4 regions of the Pseudoalteromonas simplex genome follow, and region 3 is predicted to be linked to each of the others. Evidence: predicted binding sites of a transcription regulator. Region 3 holds the regulator's gene; each other region holds the start of a gene.
What was found. Region 3 encodes LexA, which represses DNA repair genes until DNA is damaged. Its sites were predicted from a motif close to TACTGTATNNNNATACAGTA; they were not measured.

Region 1 (3,361 bases), on a different contig from region 3:
GTTATCAAGGCCAACGGGGCCGCCCATAAATTTTTCGATAATAGCTAACAGGTATTTTCTATCCATGTAGTCAAAACCGCTTTTATCAACATCAATCATATCGAGGGCTTGCTCTGCAACTGTGGCATTCACTTTACCGTCTGATTTCACTTGGGTGTAATCACGAACGCGGCGTAATAAACGGTTTGCTATGCGCGGTGTACCGCGTGAACGCTTGGCGATTTCTGTTGCACCTTCATCACACATGGTTAAGTCTAAAAAGCTTGCTGAACGGGCAACAATTTTTGATAAGTCTTCAACCGAATAAAATTCTAATCGCTGTACGATGCCAAAACGGTCTCTAAGTGGTGAGGTGAGTGAGCCAGCACGCGTTGTTGCGCCAATTAAAGTAAATGGCGGTAAATCAAGCTTTATTGAACGTGCTGCAGGGCCTTCACCTATCATGATATCCAGCTGATAATCTTCCATTGCTGGATACAAAATCTCTTCGACTTGCGGGCTCAAACGGTGAATTTCGTCAATAAACAGTACGTCACCTTCTTCAAGGTTCGTTAAAAGTGCGGCTAAATCCCCTGCTTTTTCAAGCACTGGCCCCGACGTTGTTTTAATATTAACGTTAAGCTCGTTGGCAACAATGTTTGCAAGTGTGGTTTTACCAAGACCCGGTGGACCAAATATTAATAAGTGATCCAGCGCTTCGCCACGATGGCGAGCAGCCTCAATAAAAATTTCCATTTGCTGCTTAACATGCGGCTGGCCTGTGTAATCGGTTAACAGTTTTGGTCGTATGGCACGATCAACACTGTCTTCGTTACTTTGTTCACTCGCATCTATTAAGCGATCTGCTTCAATCATGGTTTACTCACAACATTGATTTTAGAGCTTCTTTAATTAGAACCTCAGTCGTCATATCTGGTTTGTTCACTGTTTTAACCGCTTTTTGTGCTTGCGGTAGCTTATAGCCTAATGCCACAAGTGCTGATACAGCATCATCAGCAGCATTATTTGCCACTAGGGTATCATCACTTGATGGCTCAATGACGGCATTATCGCTAAATGGTGTAAATAAGTCATTACCCCAATTTTTAAGCCGGTCTTTCATTTCGAGCACTAAACGCTCAGCCGTTTTTTTACCAACGCCCGGCAGTTTGACCAATGTGGTCGCATCTTCATTGTTTACACAGCTTACAAATTGCTGCGCCGACATACCCGATAAAATAGCTAGACCAAGCTTTGGCCCTACACCATTAGCTTTTAAAAGCTCTCTAAATAAAGCGCGTTCGGTTTTGTTGTTAAAGCCAAATAATAGCTGGGCATCTTCACGTACCACAAAATGGGTATAAATAATCGCTTGCTCACCCACTGCCGGTAAATCATAAAAGCAAGTCATGGGCATTTGCACTTCGTAGCCTACACCACTTACTTCGATAAGAATTTCTGGTGGCTGCTTTTCAACAAGTAAGCCATTTAATCGACCAATCATATTACTTCCTTAATCGTCCTCTTACGGTTTTGCTCGCACTGCCCGCAAGTTTTATTAAATTTTGTTCTGAGTGTGCATGACAAATAGCAATTGCTAAAGCATCTGCGGCATCGGCTTGAGGGGTACCTGGCAGCTTTAAAATGTTTTTAACCATATGCTGTACTTGAGACTTATCGGCTCCGCCATTGCCTACAACGGCCTGCTTAATTTGCCTAGCTGAATATTCATAAACTGGCAGCTCTGCCATTGAAGCACCAACGATAGCAGCGCCACGTGCTTGACCGAGTTTAAGCGCTGAGTCTGGGTTGTGTGCCATAAACACTTTTTCGATAGCAAAACTATCTGGTGAGAATTGCTCTACCAATTGACTGATCCCTTGGTAAATCATTTTTAAGCGTATCGGAAAATCGTGATCGGCCAATTTAATGCAGCCACTGCCTAAATAAGTGAACTTAGCCCCTTGGTGAGCAATCACGCCGTACCCTGTTAATCGTGAACCAGGATCAATCCCTAAAATAATCGCCAACTAACTGACTCGTCTATTATCATTATTATCTGCGGTTAATAATGCCAGAGCACTGTATAAATTACCAGTAACCAATTGCAATTCATAAAAAATGCCCGCAATTGCGAGCATTTTATAGTCAACCTTTAATTAAGACATTTACGCGAGCGAGCGTAATAAGCCTTGGGTATTTTTTCGCATTGTGCGGGCTATCATCAAATAACCTAAACATGCCACAAATAAGCCCCCGACTGCTGGGCCAATAACCCAAATATGAGGGTGGAACTTACCTGCTAAATCGAACATTTGTTTTTGCACTATTAACAGAGCGATGTCACTGACAATGGCAGCGACTAAACCTGCAGTAACGCCTAATAATAAAAACTCATATAAGGTGGCATTTTTAATTAAGCGCCCTTTCGCACCTAAAGTTCGCAAAATAACAATCTCTTGCATTCGCTCACCCAAACTTGCTTGTACTTGTGAAATAAGTACTAAAGCGCCACAGGCAACCACAATCGCTAGTACAAAGCCAATCGCTAACGATACTTGCTCTATGGTTGAGCGAATTTGTTTAATGAAGCTTTCAACATCTATCACGTTAACCGTTGGGTATTGACGCATTAGCTCATTAAACTCACGTTTTTTCTCTGCTTTTACATTCACTGAAGAAATATAAGTAGCCGGGAAACTCGCTAGCACATCAGGGCTTAAAATAATAAAGAAGTTAGGTTTAAGCGTGGTCCAATTAACCTTACGTACACTGGTAATTTTTGCGTCAAACGACTGCGCGCCAATTAAGAAAGTAAGCGTATCGCCTATTTTTACATCAAGGCGCTCAAGCATCGACTCTTCGACCGATGCCTCGGCTACTGAGTCTTCACTAAACCATGTACCGTCGATAAGCTCGTTTTGATTTGGTAAGTCTTTACGCCAAGTTAGGTTTAACTCACGGCCAATACCAGAGCGGGCTTCTTCGTCTTTCTTTTCGTTGTCTTCTTGCGATACTTCGCGGGCAACCAACTCACCATTTACGGCATTTACACGGCCACGAACAACCGGATAGAAATCAGACGTTGGCATATCGTTTTGCGCTAAGAAGCTAGTAATAGGCTCTAACTCTTGCTCAGTAATGTTCACTAAAAATGAATTAGGGGCATTTTCAGGAAGCTGCGACTGCCAATCCGAAATCATGTCGTTCTTAAGTACAATTAAAAACAGTAATAGCTTGATAGCCAAAGCAAAGCTAATTAATTGTACCGCATTCACATTGGCACGCTTTTGAATTGACGCAATCGCCAATGACCAACTGTTGCCCGGGCTTAAACCAAGTTTGCGGCCACCACCAAAAATAACCTTTGATAAACCAAATA
Region 2 (3,361 bases), on a different contig from region 3:
CTCTTGACCAAGAATCTGGTGAGCATGTTTTGGGAACTCACTATTTGCTAATAATGAGCTGCTACTGAAAACATAGGTATTTTTTAGCGCTAATTGGTTTGCAAACTGATAGCACCAAGTTTCGCTGCCTTGCACAATGACAAGCTGGCGATGCTTTGCAATCACCAGCTCATTACATAGCGCTGTTATATACTCATTATAAGGCTTGAAGTCTTGCATACTGTGTTACAAGCCATTTACTGCCTAGATCATCAAAGTTCACTTGAATACGTGACTGTGCGCCGCTGCCTTCGTAATTGAGTACGGTTCCTGCACCGAACTTAGCGTGTAATACGCGCTGTCCTAAGTTAAAGCCGCTATCTTCAAATGCGGCATGTGTTACTGATGGACTAAAACGACCTGCCGCAGGTGGCCTTGAAACCTGTGTTTTAATACGAATTTCTTCGATACAGTCTTCAGGCATTTCGCGTAAAAAGCGTGATGGGCTGTGGTATTTTTCTTGTCCGTATAAACGGCGGCTTTCTGCGTGGCTAATATATAGTTTTTCCATCGCGCGAGTCATGCCAACATAACATAAGCGACGTTCTTCTTCTAAACGACCAGACTCTTCATTACTTTGTTGTGATGGGAACATGCCCTCTTCAACACCCACCATAAATACCAGCGGGAATTCTAGGCCTTTTGCTGAGTGCAGTGTCATCATTTGCACCGCGTCTTCGTGCTCATCAGCTTGACCTTCGCCAGATTCTAGAGAGGTATATGCCAAAAAGCCTTGCAGTGGTGAGCTGAACTCTTCATCTTCAGGAAGTTCGTATTGACCACAAGCACTAATAAGCTCTTCTAAGTTTTCTACGCGGGCACGGCCTTTTTCACCTTTTTCAGCTTGATACATTGCCATTAACCCCGAGCTTTGAATGGTGTATTTCGCTTGCTCTTCTAGGGTGAGATCGCTGATTTTATCTTCGATATGCTCAACAAGTTCTAAGAATTTTGTCACGGCACTTGCTGCACGGCCAGATAAGTGCTGCTGCTCGATAATAGCTTTAGCGGCATACCAAAGTGGCAATGACTCATTGCGCGCGCAATCACGAATGTGACTTAGTGTTTTATCACCAATGCCGCGAGCAGGGGTGTTAATAACGCGCTCGAAAGCCGCATCATCTTGACGGTTACCAACTAAACGTAAATACGAAAGTGCATCTTTGATCTCTTGGCGCTCGAAGAAGCGCATACCGCCGTAAATACGGTATTTTAAACCTTCTTGTAGCATTGCTTCTTCGAGTACACGAGATTGCGCATTGTTACGGTATAAAATCGCGGCGTCTTGTAATGCATTACCTGCATTTAGCCAGCTACGTAGTTTGCTGCTAACAAAGCGCGCTTCGTCTAATTCATTAAACGCAGCGTAAACTGAAATCGGCTCACCATCATTGCCGTCTGTCCACAGGCTTTTGCCCATGCGTTCAGCATTGTTTTTGATCAGCGCGTTTGATGCTTTCAAAATTGTTGCCGTTGAACGGTAATTTTGTTCAAGGCGAATGGTTTCGGCTTCGAAGTCAGTTAAAAAGCGTTTGATATTCTCAATTTTTGCGCCACGCCAGCCATAGATACTTTGGTCATCATCACCTACGATCATAATACTGTTGGTGTTACCTGCGAGTAATTTTAACCAAGCGTACTGAATCGTATTGGTATCCTGGAACTCGTCTACCAGCATATGGGCAAAACGCTGTTGATAGTGACGTAAAAGTGTTGGGTGGTTCTTAAGTACTTCGTAGCAGCGCAGCAGTATTTCTGCAAAGTCGACTAAACCTGCGCGGTCACAAGCCTCTTGATATGCAGCATAGACTTTCAGCATCATTTGCTCATTAATATCGTAGGCTTGAATGTCTTTAGGGCGCAGACCTTCATCTTTTTTCGCGCTGATATACCAACCAAATTGTTTTGCAGGCCACTTTTTATCATCGATGTTCATCGCTTTAAGTAAGCGTTTGATCATACGTTGTTGATCGTCAGAATCTAAAATTTGAAAGCTTTCAGGCAAGTTCGCTTCACGGTGATGGGCGCGCAGAATACGATGAGATAAGCCGTGGAAAGTACCAATCCACATACCACCAACCGGTGCTTTTAACGTTTCTTCTACACGAGTGCGCATTTCTTTCGCGGCTTTATTTGTGAAGGTTACCGCAAAGATACTGTATGCAGAAGCTTGCTCAACTTGCATGAGCCATGCGATGCGATGAACAAGTACTCGAGTTTTACCAGAACCTGCACCTGCAAGTACTAGCATATTTTGCAATGGGGCTGCGACTGCATCCCGTTGTTTGTCATTTAAGCCATCGAGTAATTCAGAAACGTCCATCGTTACGCCTTTTCAATCTATAATGGGTGGAGTATAACAGGTGTTTATGCAAGGCTAAATAAAATACTGTTTTTATAAACAGCTATTTTGGCAAGTCATTAAAATTGAAGTATAAAAATTGTGAATTTGACCGATTTTTAGCAAAAAAAACTAAAATCAAAATAACGCTACTTTTTAACACTTTGATTTGTAAGCCATAATAAGTTGGCATAAAGTGTGTTTACTAAAAGTATAATCATTAAAAACTACAGAGGTTAGTATGGCAGAGCAAGGTTCTGGCGGTAATGTAATCGCAGCAATATGTAATATCTTTTTTCCTGGTTTAGGGCAATTGGTACAAGGCCGTTTAATGGCGGCTATTGCATTCTTTTTAGCATGGGTTATCAGTGGGGCACTAATTTACGTTGCAGTTGGCTTTATTCTACTGCCAATCGTATACCTATGGGCGATTATTGATGCTGCGCGCTTCAAATCGCGACTATAGCTATTTTAAATAGCATAAACACGAGCGCCCCGTTGGCGCTCGTGCTGATTTAAGACTACAAAACTCGCCACGTTTAGCTGCAAACGATATAATTAGCAGATAACGTATTAAGAGTACCCTCCATGGAATATCAATTTATCCGCGATCCTATTAGCGGTTTACGCATTAAAATCTCCTCTGAACATGCCGTCATAGGCCGTTGGCTAAACGAAGAAATCGGTAAAGAAAAAATCGCGATGGTACAAGCATTGATCTCCGCGGTTAAGAGCAGTCATGAGCCTTTAACCTTACAAGGTCAAGAAATTGATTTGATCTTAAGTAAAGACGAAGCGCTGTTCGAAGCACATGCGTTACATCAAGACAACGAAGACTTAGTTGCCTACCAAGATGATGATTTAATGCTTGAAGAAGAAGGCCTGTGCAGTGGCTGTGGTTTTGAAGACTTTGTTGATTTAATTGAATCTTGGCAAGAATTTACACAAGGCCGATAAGCAGATGCATATTCTGCTTATCGG
Region 3 (3,361 bases):
TGTCTATTTGATCTTTAGGAGTAGATAGAATCGAGTAATAGGCAATGTCTTCACCCATGTACTCATAATGCCACTTCCACTGTGAGCCCGTCACTTTAATGGTGATATCGGCTTTAGAGGCATCTTCCATGGCAATTAAGGTTTTTGTGGCAGGCACAGCCATGGCGATTAAGATGACAAATGGAATGGCAGTCCAAAGTATTTCAACTTTTGTACTTTCATGAAATTGGGCAGGCTTGGCCCCTTTGGATTTACGGTGGTGTATTAAAGCCCAAAACATCACCGCAAATACGATGATGCCGATTACACAGCAGATAATAAATATCGTCATATGTAACTCATAAACATTATTACTTATATCGGTCACCCCTTTACGCATATTGTATTGGCTATTTGCCAATGCAAGCTCAGGAAGTGCAAACAATATAAGCCACAAGGCATAACGCAGTTTACCCATGTGACGGCTCCTTTAGATGCTATTGCAAGACGCAAAGCGAAAAGGCGATACAACAAGGTGCCCATTCGTTTTTCTTATTGTTCAGAGCGACTACGTATCATTTTGACCCACTTATGATACCGACCCCTTGACTAACACCTCGCACATTTTTGTGTCTTTTTATTAATTAGGTGTTAATACAGTGTATTAACCAATTAGTTAAAAAATGACCAATAAGCAAGTTTTAATGATAATAAATGTTTATTTTGGTGCAGAAATAACAACTATAATCAGCGCGTTATTTAATGTTTAGGAGTAAGAACGAAATGTAAAAAGAGAGGAAAACTGCGCCATATAAGGCTTTAAATGAAGAGTAAGGATTCACAAATCCTAAGTAAGTAGTAAAATTTCAGTGGCGCACCAAATTGAGTCAATTTGATGCACCAAATTGGGAACGTTTACATCCAGTCAGCGTTACGAATAACACCTACCGCTAACCCCTCGATGTTGAACGACTCATGCTCAAGGTCAACCTCAATAGGCGAAAACTCTTCGTTCTCAGCGTGTAAAAGTACTTTGCGACCCGCTTTTTCTAGACGCTTAACTGTTACATCTTCATCGACTCGAGCTACAACTACTTGCCCATTTTCAGCAACTTGTGTTCTATGTACTGCAAGCAAATCGCCATCCATAATACCAATGTCTTTCATACTCATACCATTTACACGCAGTAAGAAATCGGCAGCAGGTTTAAATAATGAAGGGTCAACTTGGCAGTGACTTTCAACATGCTCTTGCGCCAAAATAGGTTCACCAGCTGCAACACGGCCAATTAAAGGTAAGCCTAATTGCTCTGGCTCATCTTCTTCAATTAACTGAATACCGCGACTCGCCCCAGGCTTCATTTTGATCATGCCTTTTTTTGCCAGTGCTTTTAGGTGTTCTTCAGCAGCGTTGGCACTTTTAAAACCCAATGTTTGAGCTATTTCAGCACGCGTAGGTGGCATGCCTGTATCTTTAATAAAGACTTTAATTAGTTCTAAAATTTGCGATTGGCGTTTAGTTAATGGGCGCATACAACTGGTTTTCCATACAGTACATTTAACTGTGAGTATATACAGTTATTTGAAAATCGCAAATTTAAATTAACCCCATCATATTGCTACAAAACTAACATTGAACCACACCGAAAGATGCCATAAGGTATTAGCTTTAATTAGCAGGCTAAGGAAACACAATGAGTATTTGGCACCAACCAATCACGTTAGAGCTTTGCAAAGAGCTGGAACAAGGGATCACCGGTCAAGGCACTTTAATGAAAACTATGGGCATTGAGGTAACTGAAATTGGCGATGATTATTTAATGGCAACCATGCCTGCTATTCCTGAGCATCATAACCCTATGGGCATGGTCCATGGCGGAGCAAACGTTGTATTAGCAGAGACAGTGGCAAGCTATGCAGCCAATTTCGTGGTTGATTTCAATAAGTTTTATGCTGTTGGCCAAGAAATTAATGCCAACCACATGAAAGCGTCACGCAAAGGAACGTTAACAGCAACTGCGAGACCGCTGCATTTAGGTAAGCGAACTTCTGTTTGGGATATTAAAATTACCAATGCCGCAGGAGAGCTTTGCTGCGTATCAAGAATGACCGCAGCTGTTGTAGAGCGATAAATTCAGGCTATTTTTCGACAGGATAAATAGTAATTTCAATCCCTGCGCCAATTGCAGAGATACGTAACAAGGTATCGGCATGCAGGGGTTGGTTAAAGCATTTAGGCGAATTACCTGATTCAAAGCCTATATCAAATGTACGCTTTGAGCACGATAACCACTGTTTTAATGCATTGCGCGAGCAAGACTCAATAAGCTCGCAAAGCTGATTAATGGCTTTATCTGGAGAGCTGATATCTGCGGTTGCTTCAATACGTGCTAGTTGGCGGTATTCATCTTGGTCATAATGTAAAACCATGGCGTTTTTCTTCAAATCAGCAACAAGCGCACTAATATCGTGCTTTGATTCAAGCTCCAGATCTACATTTAAAAATTGAATTTCCGACATACTCTCGTTTTTACCCTCTATTGATATCGACTGAAACTTTAACTCAGTTTTGTATATATACCAAATCTAGAATACAGTTAATGCGACATTATGCCGCATTGGCAATCTAGCTAAACAACCTAAAATAGCGCCCACATAACAATAATAACGGGGTAATTATGAATAAACGCCTGTTTAAGTATGCTCGTAAAGGGCATAAATGGCTTGGTTATTTACTTGCTTTACAGATCTTTTTTTGGCTTTTAGGTGGGCTTGTGATGAGCTCATTACCACTTGAAAAAGTGCATGGTAAGCATCTGGCTAATCGCAGTTTAAGTAGCCCATTTTTATTGTCGGACTACCCTGCTTCAATTGATAAAATAACAGCGCAATTTGAGCAAATCGAAGGTATTAAATATAGCCACTTTCTAAATACACCGATTATAGAAGTAACAACCTCTAGCGGTACATTCAACTTTGATGGTAGAACAGGTGCTAAAATGCCTGCACCGAGTAAAGCGCAAATCATTGAAAATGCGCAAGCTCACCTGCTTATTGACGCAAAAATAACGCAAGCGCAGTTATTAACAAAAGGGCCTAGAGAAGTCGGTCACAAAGCCAATGTTTGGCAAGTAAGCTTTGATGATTGGCGATCAACAACCTTATATTTAGATAGCCAAACCGGTAACCTTATTACTGTGCGCAGCACCCTGTGGCGCATTTTCGACTTTTTCTGGATGCTACACATTATGGATTATGATGAGCGTGAGAACTTTAACAATCCACTACTCATCAGCTTCTCGGCCACCAGCGTACTATTTTGTATTACAGGAGTTCTCTTGTTACTACAAAACGTTCGAATTAAACGTAAAAAGCCAGCTAC
Region 4 (3,361 bases), on a different contig from region 3:
GGTGCGATTAACCCAAAAAGTATGGTTGTTCGCTTAGTCGCATTTGCCACTTGGGGTATCTCAGCAATTTGGGGTTACTTTATTGCTAAAGAACACATTGCAATGCAAAACAATACCGACCCGTTTGCATTTAGCTGTGCATTTGAACCTAACTTCCCAAGTTTTATGCCTTTGCATGAATGGATCCCTAGCTTCTTTGCTGCCACAGGTGATTGTGGCAATATCGATTGGCAGTTTGCTTCAATGAGCATGCCGGCATGGATGGAAGTGATTTTTGCAGCATTTTCAGTGGTATTTGTGGCTGTTTTAGTTAGCCGATTAGTGAGCAAAAAGTCGCTATAATGATTTATTTTTTTACTAGCCAAATCCCTACTTTAAAAAACTTTAAAGTAAGGCAACGCCAGCAGATTATTGCTCTTGCTTTAGCTCATTTAAGCCCGAGCAAAAAGATCATTTTATCGGTATGTAAGCTTGCCTTTTTAGCGCCATTATTTTTAGGTTTAGCTTACTTTGAAGGGTGGATGCTTATTCCTTGGTTGTTGTTAGCAGGTTTAAGTTACCCTCTTATCACAACACCTATCGAAAACATGTTCGCGTTAGCGCATTTAGACAAGGCTATCAATGAATTTAAACAGGGCGAATAACGCCCTGTATAGGTGATAACCTGCTATTTATAGAGTAATTTTCCCCTCAAGTTTAGCGAATAGCTTATCACCAATTCCTTTTACTTCTTTTAATTGTTCTAGCGACTTAAACGAGCCTTGCTTGGTGCGATGCTCGACAATCGCTTTCGCTTTTGATTCACCAATACCCGGTAATTGAGTTAACTGCTCAATGCTGGCTTTATTAATACTCAGCTTTTGCATTTTAACTTGTGTTGCTTTGGTTGGTGTTTCGGCTGATACCTGTGTAGCAGGTAGTAATGCAAGAGTAGCGGCAAGTAAAATACTTGATAGTAATTTCATAATTTCCTCCATGACGCCCTTGTTTGGACTGATAGTTAGCGATTACCCAACACTCACTCCATCGCTTGTGTTTAACTTTGGGTAACATTTTAAATAAAGCTAATACACAAAGTATTGTCAAATTTACTAAATAAAAATTTTCTCAAGTTACTTGCAAAATAAGGCTCGAAGCATTACTGTATATAAAAACAGTAATCTTAGCAGCGATTTTACGCTGCAATGCCAGGCTTAAATGCAGGAGAAATCATGGCTGTTGTTGTTAAATATGTTGTAGAAAGAAACGGAGTCGAGCGCATGACGTTTACTACTAAGAAAGAAGCTGATGCGTATGACAAAATGCTCGACATTGCTGAGTCATTAGAACTTATGCTTGAAAAAGTTGATGTACCATTAAGCGAGCAACAAATTGAGTCACTGGCGCTTGAAATGGCAAAAGAAAAAGACCAATTTATGGCGGTACTTAAAGGTGCAAAAGACGCGCCAGCTAAACCTAAAAAAGCAAAGTCAGACGATAACGTTGCTGATATAAAAGAAAAAGCGGCAAGCTAAACGCAAATTTAGATCATAAAAAAAGGGCAACATCCGTTGCCCTTTTTTGTGTTTAATCAAAAACTACAATGACGATTCAACTTCATCAAATAAGTCTGTAATTTCTTTTTTCGGCTCAGCCGTCATAAGGCTAACAACAACTATGGCTATTGTTGATAAAATAAAGCCAGGGACAATCTCATAAATGATTGCACTTAGTGCTTGGCCATCAATAGTAATTGGCGCGTATATCCAAAACAGCACTGTTGCTGCACCAACAACCATGCCACTAATAGCCCCTTGTAAGTTCATGCGTTTCCAGTAAAGGCTCAGTAGCACCAGTGGACCAAATGCTGCACCGAAACCAGCCCATGCATTACTTACTAAGTCTAAAATAGAGCTATTACGGTCATAAGCTAGGTAAATAGCAAATAAGGCAACTAAGATAACACTAATACGACCAACTAAAACCAGCTCTTTTTGAGATGCACTACGGTTTAAGTAAATTTTGTAGAAATCTTCAGTTAGAGAGCTTGAACACACTAACAACTGTGAAGAGATAGTACTCATAATTGCCGCTAAAATTGCTGCCAATAAGAAACCGGCAATTAAAGGATGGAAGATAAGCTCAGACAACACTAAGAAAATAGTTTCTTTATCATCAATAGGCATTTGGTTTTCAAGCATATAAGCAGCACCAAATAGACCAGTTAGCACAGCACCAATTGCTGATAGCGTCATCCACGACATACCCACACGACGCATGGTTGGCATATCTTTCACTGAACGTACAGACATAAAACGCACAATAATATGTGGCTGACCAAAATAACCAAGGCCCCATGCCATTGCTGAAATAATCGCTATAGTCGAACCACCTGCAAACCAATCCATCATATTAAGTGCATGAATTTCTGATTCTTTTGGTGAGCTTAATAATAAGTCATAGCGTGCATTGGCAAGTGTATCCATAACTGGCTGATCAAGCATGGTAAACGTCGCAATTGGCACAGCCAGCAGTGAGATAAACATGATACAACCTTGTACAAAGTCAGTCAGGCTCACGGCTAAGAAGCCACCAAACAAGGTATATAACACGACGACACCTGTTGTGATATATAGACCCATTTCGTAGCTCATATTAAATGAGTTTTCGAACAACTTACCACCTGCAACAACACCTGATGAGGTATATAAAGTAAAGAAAACAATGATTACAATCGCAGAAATAACACGCAGAATATTCTTATTATCATCAAATCGGTTTGCGAAGTAATCAGGAATGGTGATTGAGTCATTCGCCTTTTCTGTGTAAACACGCAAGCGAGGCGCGACTAAGAAGTAGTTAGCCCAAGCACCGAGTACTAGACCAATGGCAATCCAAACCTTACTTAAACCAAACAAGTACATTGCACCTGGTAGGCCCATTAGCAGCCAACCACTCATGTCAGATGCGCCAGCTGAAAGCGCAGCAACACTTGGTGATAAATTACGACCACCTAGCATATAGCCTGATACATCGTCGGTAGATTGCTTATAAGCATATAGCCCAATCCCCAACATGACGATGAAGTACAATGCTAACGAAATTATCATTCCTGTTTCCAAATTAGCCTCCAAAAGTTGTTTAATGTTGGCTTTTAATCCGAATAATGACTCGCAAGTTATTTAATTTAAAGACATTATTGGGGTAAAAACCTATATCATCCACGACTATATCATGCTTACCCCCCTTAACTCCAATCAAGCAGATAAATGACAAAGCTCAATTTTTCAACTTTTATCTAACATTTTTCTTATATTTAATCGCAAGTTATAGAATTTATCTGCAAATTATCCTAGTCTTTAATTCTTAATAAAATAATAAC

Region 1: ruvC (crossover junction endodeoxyribonuclease RuvC) is a predicted target of LexA. The motif match lies at 2,060-2,079, and genes of this name have one in related genera.
Region 2: uvrD (DNA helicase II) is a predicted target of LexA. The motif match lies at 2,427-2,446, and genes of this name have one in related genera.
Region 4: IRQ78_RS14190 (YebG family protein) is a predicted target of LexA. The motif match lies at 1,140-1,159, and genes of this name have one in related genera.

The regions. Positions count from the first base shown of each region.
Region 1 is NZ_JADILN010000005.1:154,240-157,600, forward strand. It holds gene ruvB (Holliday junction branch migration DNA helicase RuvB) at 1-855, opposite strand, end outside; gene ruvA (Holliday junction branch migration protein RuvA) at 863-1,483, opposite strand; gene ruvC (crossover junction endodeoxyribonuclease RuvC) at 1,485-2,009, opposite strand; gene IRQ78_RS12180 (ABC transporter permease) at 2,148-3,361, opposite strand, start outside.
Region 2 is NZ_JADILN010000021.1:14,539-17,899, reverse strand. It holds gene IRQ78_RS20210 (GNAT family N-acetyltransferase) at 1-219, opposite strand, end outside; gene uvrD (DNA helicase II) at 197-2,362, opposite strand; gene IRQ78_RS20200 (hypothetical protein) at 2,622-2,846, shown strand; gene IRQ78_RS20195 (YacL family protein) at 2,969-3,337, shown strand.
Region 3 is NZ_JADILN010000009.1:53,414-56,774, reverse strand. It holds gene coxB (cytochrome c oxidase subunit II) at 1-457, opposite strand, end outside; gene lexA (transcriptional repressor LexA) at 895-1,512, opposite strand; gene IRQ78_RS15735 (PaaI family thioesterase) at 1,674-2,111, shown strand; gene IRQ78_RS15730 (hypothetical protein) at 2,119-2,499, opposite strand; gene IRQ78_RS15725 (hypothetical protein) at 2,658-3,361, shown strand, end outside; gene IRQ78_RS15720 (VOC family protein) at 3,358-3,361, opposite strand, start outside.
Region 4 is NZ_JADILN010000007.1:61,629-64,989, reverse strand. It holds gene dsbB (disulfide bond formation protein DsbB) at 1-342, shown strand, start outside; gene IRQ78_RS14200 (DUF6170 family protein) at 342-644, shown strand; gene IRQ78_RS14195 (ComEA family DNA-binding protein) at 672-965, opposite strand; gene IRQ78_RS14190 (YebG family protein) at 1,212-1,514, shown strand; gene putP (sodium/proline symporter PutP) at 1,578-3,089, opposite strand.